DNA from 3 places in the Streptomyces sp. NPDC054866 genome. Region 3 is predicted to be linked to each of the others. Evidence: predicted binding sites of a transcription regulator. Region 3 holds the regulator's gene; each other region holds the start of a gene.
What was found. Region 3 encodes HrcA, which represses chaperone genes, less so after heat shock. Its sites were predicted from a motif close to TTNGCACTCNGNNNNNCNGAGTGCNAA; they were not measured.
Positions count from the first base shown of each region.

Region 1: the regulator HrcA is predicted to act here: its motif matches at 1,593-1,619, upstream of groL (chaperonin GroEL).
Region 2: the regulator HrcA is predicted to act here: its motif matches at 1,229-1,255, upstream of groES (co-chaperone GroES).

Region 1 is NZ_JBSGZA010000006.1:149,177-152,450, reverse strand. Features, by position in the region: gene groL (chaperonin GroEL) at 1-1,464, opposite strand, end outside; gene ACWGI2_RS28820 (cold-shock protein) at 1,803-2,006, opposite strand; gene ACWGI2_RS28815 (MoaD/ThiS family protein) at 2,431-2,706, opposite strand; gene thrC (threonine synthase) at 2,817-3,274, opposite strand, start outside.
Region 2 is NZ_JBSGZA010000003.1:332,555-335,828, forward strand. Features, by position in the region: gene ACWGI2_RS17005 (polysaccharide deacetylase family protein) at 1-922, shown strand, start outside; gene groES (co-chaperone GroES) at 1,399-1,707, shown strand; gene groL (chaperonin GroEL) at 1,827-3,274, shown strand, end outside.
Region 3 is NZ_JBSGZA010000002.1:936,486-939,759, forward strand. Features, by position in the region: gene dnaJ (molecular chaperone DnaJ) at 1-816, opposite strand, end outside; gene hrcA (heat-inducible transcriptional repressor HrcA) at 817-1,833, opposite strand; gene ACWGI2_RS12990 (MBL fold metallo-hydrolase) at 2,035-2,778, shown strand; gene ACWGI2_RS12995 (DUF3097 domain-containing protein) at 2,813-3,274, shown strand, end outside.

The DNA.
Region 1 (3,274 bases), on a different contig from region 3:
CTCGGCGATCATGTCGACGTACTCACCGGTCGCGGCGTTCAGGCCGTGGCCGACGGTCAGGTTGCGCACCTTCTCGACGACGACACCGCCCTCAAGGCCGGCGTTGACCGCGATCTGCTTCAGCGGGGCCTCAAGGGCCAGCTTCACAGCGGCGGCACCGGTGGCCTCGTCGCCCTCGAGCTCAAGCTTCTCGAAGACAGCGGCGGCCTGGATGAGGGCCACGCCACCACCGGCGACGATGCCCTCTTCGACGGCGGCCTTCGCGTTGCGAACGGCGTCCTCGATGCGGTGCTTGCGCTCCTTGAGCTCGACCTCGGTCGCGGCACCGGCCTTGATGACCGCAACACCGCCGGCGAGCTTCGCCAGGCGCTCCTGCAGCTTCTCGCGGTCGTAGTCGCTGTCCGAGTTCTCGATCTCGGCGCGGATCTGGTTGACGCGACCCTGGACCTGGTCGCTCTCACCGGAGCCGTCGACGATCGTGGTCTCGTCCTTGGTGATGACGACCTTGCGGGCGCGGCCGAGCAGGTCGAGACCGGCGTTCTCCAGCTTGAGGCCGACCTCCTCGGAGATGACGGTGCCACCGGTGAGGATGGCGATGTCGCCGAGCATGGCCTTGCGGCGGTCACCGAAGCCCGGGGCCTTGACGGCGACGGACTTGAAGGTGCCACGGATCTTGTTGACGACCAGGGTCGACAGGGCCTCGCCCTCGACGTCCTCGGCGATGATCAGCAGCGGCTTGCCGGACTGCATGACCTTCTCGAGGAGCGGAAGGAGGTCCTTCACGTTCGAGATCTTCGAGTTGACGATCAGGATGTACGGGTCGTCGAGCGACGCCTCCATACGCTCCATGTCGGTGGCGAAGTACGCCGAGATGTAGCCCTTGTCGAAGCGCATGCCCTCGGTGAGCTCAAGCTCCAGACCGAAGGTCTGCGACTCCTCGACGGTGATGACGCCTTCCTTGCCGACCTTGTCCATCGCCTCGGCGATGAGCTCGCCGATCTGGGTGTCGGCGGCGGAGATGGAGGCGGTCGAAGCGATCTGCTCCTTGGTCTCCACGTCCTTGGCCTGCTCGAGCAGGGCGCCCGAGACGGCCTCGACGGCCTTCTCGATGCCACGCTTGAGGGCCATCGGGTTGGCACCGGCGGCTACGTTGCGAAGGCCCTCGCGGACCAGCGCCTGCGCCAGGACGGTCGCGGTCGTCGTGCCGTCACCGGCGACGTCGTCCGTCTTCTTCGCGACCTCCTTGACCAGCTCGGCGCCGATCTTCTCGTACGGGTCCTCGAGCTCGATCTCCTTGGCGATGGAAACACCATCGTTGGTGATCGTGGGGGCACCCCACTTCTTCTCGAGGACGACGTTGCGACCCTTGGGGCCCAGGGTCACCTTGACGGCGTCGGCGAGCTGGTTCATGCCGCGCTCGAGGCCGCGCCGTGCCTCCTCGTCGAACGCGATGATCTTGGCCATGTGAAGTGGTCCTCCCGGACAGGGGTGGCATGCTTCCGGATCGCGCCAGCGCCCGCGACGGACGGCCTGCAAGCCTTGTGGTTCCTTGCCCCACCCGGCCTGCGGGCCTCACCGACCCGATCCAAGTTCTGTCACTCTCACTCGGAGAGTGCTAAGCCCAATGATTAGCACTCGACCCCTGCGAGTGCAAGCGCCTCTCGTGGATCCCCGACGTACGAGGGGGCGCGCGTCCAGGGGGTGCGCGGCGGGCCGGAGCCGAGGACGCACGAGGGGCCCGTACCCCTGTCGGGATACGGGCCCCTCGTCACTCGCTAAGTCGCTGGCCGATCGCGCCGAGATCAGACGGCGAGCTTGACCATGTCCGCCTGCGGACCCTTCTGGCCCTGCGAGATCTCGAACTCCACTCGCTGACCTTCTTCAAGGGTGCGGTAGCCGTCCATCTGAATCGCGCTGTAGTGGACGAAAACATCCGCACCACCGTCGACCGCGATGAAGCCGTACCCCTTCTCCGCGTTGAACCACTTGACGGTGCCCTGAGCCATGCCTAACTCCCCTATTACTGGCCCTTGCACGGGCCCGCACTTCGCGGACCCGGGTCAGACCTCACCCCCCCAATGGGTTGTGGAGGCGTGCGCCGGAACGCGTCGACCGCGGCTGAATGTATCTGTCCAACTGCCCTCTGCAACAGGTCAATCGGACGAGAATTCTGGGCACGCCTGATCGGTTATATGCGGAGAATTCGCCGGAATTCAGGGCAAGTCGGGCCAGACAAATGCCACGAGAAGGGCAAATGGGCAGTGCACTTTGGCTACTTCTTGTCGCCCTCGGGGCGACTTCGTATATGCGCTCGGCACAAACGGGGAAGCTCGCTTCCCAACTGTACCGCGCTCAACCACATGGAATTGCCCCCTCCACTTCTCTCGCGGAGGGGGCAATCAGGATTACGCAGGGTGTTTGGGAAAAGGATCAGCCGCCGGCGACGGCGGGGATGATCGAGACACCGGCGCCGTCCGGCGTCGCGGTCTCAAGGCCCTGCTCGAAGCGGACGTCGTCGTCGTTCACGTACACGTTCACGAAGCGCCGCAGCTTGCCCTGGTCGTCCAGGACACGGGCCGCGATACCGGCGTGGTTCTTCTCCAGATCGGCGATGACCTCACTGAGGTTCGCCCCCTCGGCGGCGACCTCGGACTGGCCGCCGGTGTAGGTGCGAAGAATGGTGGGGATGCGGACCTTGACGCTCATGGGATTCACCTCTTGATGCGGGGAGGAAGCGCCCCTGCAAGGGGCGCGGGGAACTGCGCGAGGACGGACCACGACCGCCCGTCGGCGACGGCGATCAGGCCCTACGGCGGCTAGTCGGCGAGCCCGGCGGCGCGGAACGCGTCGAGGCTGGGCTTGATCGTCGCCGTCGCCTGAGAGGTCTCGGCAACAGCGTCGAGGGTCTTGAGGCCGTCACCCGTGTTCAGCACGACCGTGGTCAGGGAGGGGTCGATGAGCCCCGCCTCGATCAGCTTCTTCGTGACGCCGACCGTCACACCCCCGGCGGTCTCCGCGAAGATCCCCTCGGTCCGAGCGAGCAGCTTGATCGCATCCACGACCTGCTCGTCGTTCACGTCCTCCACCGCACCGCCCGTGCGGCGCGCGATGTCCAGGACGTACGGCCCGTCGGCGGGGTTGCCGATGGCGAGCGACTTGGCGATGGTGTCCGGCTTCTGCGGGCGAACGACGTCGTGCCCGGCCTTGAAGGCCGTGGACACCGGCGAGCAGCCCTCGGCCTGGGCGCCGAAGATCTTGTAGGGCTTGTCCTCGA
Region 2 (3,274 bases), on a different contig from region 3:
GCAACTAGTACGACAAAACGAAAAATACGGCAGAAGGCGGACGCGGCATGTACGGGCCGGAGTGGCCGCTCTCGTCGTCGCCGCGATCGCCTCCGGCTGCGCCTCGGGCGACGACGGCGGAGCCAACCCCGCCCCCGGTCAGCAGCGTCTGGACGCGCCGCCCGCCCGCGCCCTCGACTCCTACGCCCACAAACTCCGCGTCACCCAGGTCGCCCGCGCCGCCGCCGCGAAACGCTGGGGCCTGGCGAAGACCCCGCTGGCCGCGCCGCCCGCCCCGGCCAAGAAGCCGAAGATCACCACGCGCAAGGGGTTCGAGGTCAAGGGGCAGGAGGGTCTTCCGCCCGTCTTCACGACCATCCCGACCAAGAAGAAGATCGTCTTCCTGACCATCGACGACGGCGCGGAGAAGGACCCGGAGCTGCTCAAGATGATGAGCGAGCTGCAGATCCCGTACACCGCGTTCCTCAGCGACTATCTGGTCAAGGAGGACTACGGCTACTTCAAGAAGATGCAGTCCCGAGGCGTCGTCCTGAACAACCACACCCTCAACCACCGCTACATGCCGGGCCTTTCGTACGCGGCCCAGCGCCGCGAGATCTGCGGCATGCAGAACACCATCCAAAAGCGCTACGGCAAGCGGCCCGAGCTCTTCCGCCCGCCGTACGGCAACTACAACGCGGACACGCTGCGGGCCGCAAAGTCCTGCGGGATCAAAGCCGTGCCGCTGTGGGCGTCCGAGGCCTTCCCCAACCGCATGGCCTGGCGCGAGTGGGACCGGGACCTGCACCCCGGCGACATCATCCTCACGCATTTCCGGGGGCGCGAGGACTGGAAAGGCACGATGCCCGACATGGTCCGCAAGGTCATGAAGACGGTCACCGACAAGGGGTACGCCGTGGCCAGGCTGGAGGACTACCTGTGACCGGGCGGGCGCGGGCGCGGCGGTTCCTCGTCGGCGCGCTCGCGGCAGGCGTGCTCGCGCCCGCGCTGCTCACGGGGTGCGCGCAGTCGGTGGACCCGATCGAACGCCTGGGCAGAAAGGCGGCGGAGAAGGTCCCGCCGAGGAAACCCGCGGCCTCGCCAAGCTGTGCCCACCCGCCCGCGGGTGCGCCGAGAACGGGGCGGCACACGGCGACGGAGACGGAACCGCCCGCCGCGGGGAAGCGTTGCCCCGAGGGGCGCGGGGGCCCATCGGCGTCTCCACCCGGATAAGACCCGCGTCAGTGAATTAGCAGTCCGCTTGACCGAGTGCTAATCGTCGTCCTAGTCTCGGCCTTGGCACTCACCACTGGAGAGTGCCAACAGCGACGGGCAGGTCCGGCACCCGCGACGACGGATCCACCTGGTCGCCACCCCAGACTGTTAACCCCGTAGATCTCCGAAGGGGGAGACCGGATCGTGACGACCGCCAGCTCCAAGGTTGCCATTAAGCCGCTCGAGGACCGCATTGTGGTCCAGCCGCTCGACGCCGAGCAGACCACGGCCTCCGGCCTGGTCATTCCGGACACCGCGAAGGAGAAGCCCCAGGAGGGTGCTGTCCTCGCCGTGGGCCCGGGCCGCTTCGAGAACGGCGAGCGCCTGCCGCTCGACGTCAAGGTCGGCGATGTCGTGCTGTACAGCAAGTACGGCGGCACCGAGGTGAAGTACAACGGCGACGAGTACCTCGTCCTCTCGGCTCGCGACGTGCTCGCGATCGTCGAGAAGTAATTCACCCGAGCAGAAACATGCTTTGAGCTGCGCCCCTGGCCACCCCTGCTGATTGCCGGGCGGCGAGGGGCGCAGTTCGTTCGTCAAACCCGAGTTTCCGAGAGGGCTGAACCGCTCCCATGGCGAAGATCCTGAAGTTCGACGAGGACGCCCGTCGCGCCCTCGAGCGCGGCGTCAACAAGCTTGCCGACACGGTCAAGGTGACGATCGGCCCCCGCGGCCGCAACGTCGTCATCGACAAGAAGTTCGGCGCCCCCACCATCACCAACGACGGTGTCACGATCGCCCGTGAGGTCGAGGTCGAGGACCCGTACGAGAACCTCGGCGCGCAGCTCGTCAAGGAGGTGGCGACCAAGACCAACGACATCGCGGGTGACGGCACCACCACCGCGACCGTGCTCGCCCAGGCCCTGGTCAAGGAAGGCCTGCGCAACGTCGCCGCCGGCGCTTCCCCGGCCGCCCTGAAGAAGGGCATCGACGCCGCTGTCGCGGCCGTCTCCGCGGAGCTCCTCGCCACCGCGCGCCCGATCGACGACAAGGCCGACATCGCGGCCGTCGCCGGTCTGTCCGCCCAGGACCCGCAGGTCGGCGAGCTCATCGCCGAGGCGATGGACAAGGTCGGCAAGGACGGTGTCATCACCGTCGAGGAGTCCAACACCTTCGGTCTTGAGCTCGACTTCACCGAGGGCATGGCCTTCGACAAGGGCTACCTGTCCCCGTACATGGTGTCCGACCAGGAGCGTATGGAGGCCGTCCTCGACGACCCGTACATCCTGATCCACCAGGGCAAGATCTCGTCCATCCAGGACCTGCTGCCGCTGCTCGAGAAGGTCATCCAGACCAACGCCTCGAAGCCGCTCCTGATCATCGCCGAGGACGTCGAGGGCGAGGCCCTGTCGACCCTGGTCGTGAACAAGATCCGCGGCACCTTCAACGCCGTCGCGGTGAAGGCTCCCGGCTTCGGTGACCGCCGCAAGGCCATGCTCGGTGACCTCGCCACCCTCACCGGCGGCACCGTCATCGCCGAAGAGGTCGGCCTCAAGCTCGACCAGGTCGGCCTCGACGTGCTCGGCACCGCCCGCCGCGTGACCATCACCAAGGACGACACCACCGTCGTCGACGGCGGCGGCAACGCTGCCGAGGTCGAGGGCCGCGTCAACCAGATCAAGGCCGAGATCGAGGCCACGGACTCCGACTGGGACCGCGAGAAGCTCCAGGAGCGCCTCGCGAAGCTGGCCGGCGGCGTGTGCGTCATCAAGGTCGGCGCCGCCACCGAGGTGGAGCTCAAGGAGAAGAAGCACCGTCTGGAGGACGCCATCTCCGCGACCCGCGCCGCGGTCGAGGAGGGCATCGTCTCCGGTGGTGGCTCCGCTCTGGTGCACGCCGTCAAGGTCCTCGAGGGCAACCTCGGCAAGGAGGGCGACGAGGCCACCGGTGTCGCCGTCGTCCGCCGCGCCGCCGTCGAGCCGCTGCGCTGGATCGCCGAGAACGCCGGCCTCGAGGGCTACGTCATCACCTCGAAGGTCGCCGAGCTCGACAAGGGCTTCGGCTTCAACGCCGCGACCGG
Region 3 (3,274 bases):
GGTGACCGTGCAGTGCAGGTCGTCGCCGCGCCGCTGGAACACGGCGTGCGGCAGCTCGTGGATCTCCACGTACAGGTCACCGGCGGGGCCGCCGCCGGGGCCGACCTCGCCCTCGCCCGCGAGCTGGATCCGCGTGCCGTTGTCGACACCGGCCGGGATCTTCACGGTGAGCGTCCGCCGCGACCGGATGCGGCCGTCGCCGGCGCACTCGGGGCACGGAGTGGGCACGACCGTGCCGAAGCCCTGGCACTGCGGGCACGGCCTGGACGTCATGACCTGGCCGAGGAAGGACCGCGTGACCTGCGACACCTCGCCGCGACCGCGGCACATGTCACACGTTTGAGCGGATGTCCCCGGCGCGGCACCTTCACCGCTACAGGTCGTACAGACGACCGCCGTGTCGACCTGTATGTCCTTGGTGGTCCCGAAGGCCGCCTCGTCCAGGTCGATCTCGAGCCGGATCATGGCGTCCTGGCCACGGCGCGTGCGCGACCGGGGGCCACGCTGCGACGCCGTCCCGAAGAACGCGTCCATGATGTCCGAGAAGTTGCCGAAGCCACCGGCCCCGAAACCGCCCGCGCCGCCGCCCCCGCCCTGCTGGGACAGCGGGTCACCGCCGAGGTCGTAGACCTGCTTCTTCTGCGGGTCCGACAACACCTCGTACGCGGCGTTGATCTCCTTGAAGCGCTCCTGAGTCTTCGGATCCGGATTCACGTCCGGGTGAAGCTCTCGCGCAAGCCTCCGGAAGGCCTTCTTGATCTCGTCCTGGGAAGCGTCGCGGCGCACGCCTAGTACGGCGTAGTAGTCCGTGGCCACTTACGACTCCGCCAGGATCTGTCCGACGTAACGTGCCACTGCGCGTACTGCTCCCATCGTTCCCGGATAGTCCATGCGGGTCGGGCCGACCACGCCGAGTTTGGCTACTGCCTCGCTGCCCGAACCGTAGCCGACGGAGACCACGGACGTGGAGCTGAGCCCCTCATGGGCGTTCTCGTGACCGATCCGTACGGTCATGCCCGAATCCGTGGCTTCGCCAAGCAACTTGAGCAGGACGACCTGCTCCTCAAGAGCCTCCAGGACGGGCCTGATGGTGAGGGGAAAGTCATGTCCGAAGCGGGTGAGATTGGCCGTTCCGCCGATCATCAGCCGCTCCTCGGTCTCCTCGACGAGGGTTTCGAGGAGGGTGGAGAGCACCGTCGCCACCGTGCCACGGTCCTCCGCGTCGAAGGACTCCGTCATGTCCTGCACCAGCTGCGGCACGTCCGCGAAGCGGCGGCCCGCGACCCGGCTGTTGAGCCGCGCCCGCAGATCCGCGAGCGAGGTCTCGCCGAACGGCGCCGGACAGTCGATCATGCGCTGCTCGACCCGGCCCGTGTCCGTGATCAGCACGAGCATCAGGCGGGCGGGAGCCAGCGAGAGCAGCTCCACGTGCCGCACCGTCGAGCGCGTGAGGGACGGATACTGCACGACCGCGACCTGCCGGGTCAGCTGCGCGAGCAGCCGCACCGTGCGCGCCACGACGTCGTCGAGGTCGACGGCCCCGTCGAGGAAGTTCTGGATGGCCCTGCGCTCCGGCGCCGCCATCGGCTTGACGCCCGCGAGCTTGTCGACGAAGAGGCGGTAGCCCTTGTCCGTCGGGATGCGGCCCGCGCTCGTGTGAGGCTGGGCGATGAACCCTTCCTCCTCCAGCGCCGCCATGTCGTTGCGGACCGTGGCCGGGGAGACCCCGAGGCTGTGCCGCTCGGTGAGCGCCTTGGAGCCGACGGGCTCCTCGGTGCCGACGTAGTCGTGGACGATGGCGCGCAGCACCTCGAGCCTGCGTTCATTCAGCATCCGCGCACACCTCCACCGTTTTGCCCTGAAACCTGTCTGTCCTGCGGCTGCGCCTGGCACTCCCCGCGGGCGAGTGCCAGCCTGCACCGCGCCCAGTGTACGGCCGCGAGGTACGACCCCGGCAAGGGCCGGACCCCCTATGTCGGTCCGGCAGGCGAGGCGGCGGCTGCCAAGCCGCCCGCGCGGGGCTAGCGTCGACTCATGGACGTGGCACTGGCTTGGGACGAGGCGGGCTGGGAGCGGCTCGCGCCGCATGTGGGACGGCGGCGCCTCCCGGTCTGGGACTGTACGGCGGGCCTTGTCGTCGGCGGCGAATCGGCGCTGATGATCGAAGCGGGGGCGACCCTGCGCGAGGGGGCAGAGCTGCGCACCCAGGCGCGCGACATCCTCGGTGGGGGCCGCCGGGTCACGCACCTCGCCCTGACGCACCCGCACTTCGATCATGTGCTTGGCGCCGCGGCGTTCGCGGGCGTGCAGGTGTACGGCGCGGTCGGCCTCGACACGCTCCTCGCGAGGGGCCGCGACGAGCTGCGCGACTCGGCCGTGCGGCACGGGGTCACCCCGGACGCGGCGGCGGAGGCCGCCGATCTGCTCGTCCACCCGCACCACCTGGTGTGCGGGGAGTGGACGCTCGATCTGGGCGGCGGGGTACAGGTGCTGCTCGCGAACGTCGGCCCGGGGCACTCGGGCCACGACCTGGCGGTCCTGGTCCCCGGCACGGACAGCTCTCCGGAGATCGTCTTCTGCGGAGACCTGGTCGAGGAGTCGGGCGAACCGCAGGCGGGGACGGACGCGGTCCCGAAGCGGTGGCCGGCGGCGCTCGACCGGCTCCTCTCCCTGGGCGGCGAGGACGCGCTGTACGTGCCGGGGCACGGTGCGGTGGTCGATGCGGCTTTTGTCCGTGCGCAACGCGCCACACTGGCGGGCCGCTTCGGCGTGTCGTAGCCGGTCGTACGCCACTTCTCTTATCGTCGTGCGAATGCGCCAGTACTCCGCAGACCTCACTCCGCCGTGGAAGAAGCCGAAGCCCGTGCCGGAGGTCGCCGCGGATGCGGACCTCGTGGTGGAGGAGCTGAGCACCGGCTTCTGCGGGGCGGTGATCCGCTGCGAGAAGACGGCGGAGGGTCCGACGGTGACCCTGGAGGACCGCTTCGGCAAGCACCGCGTCTTCCCGATGACGCCGGGCGGCTTCGCCCTGGAGGGCCGGACGGTGACACTGGTCCGCCCGCTTGCTGCTTCCCCTTCCTCACCCGTACGTACCGCCTCGGGCTCGGTGGCCGTGCCGGGGGCGCGGGCCCGGGTCGCCCGTGCCGGGCGGATCTACGTCGAGGGGCGGCACGACGCGGAGCTCGTCGAGCGGGTGTGGGGTGACGACCTGCGGATCGAGGGCGTGGTCGTCGAGTACCTGGAGGGCATCGACGACCTCCCGGCGATCGTCGAG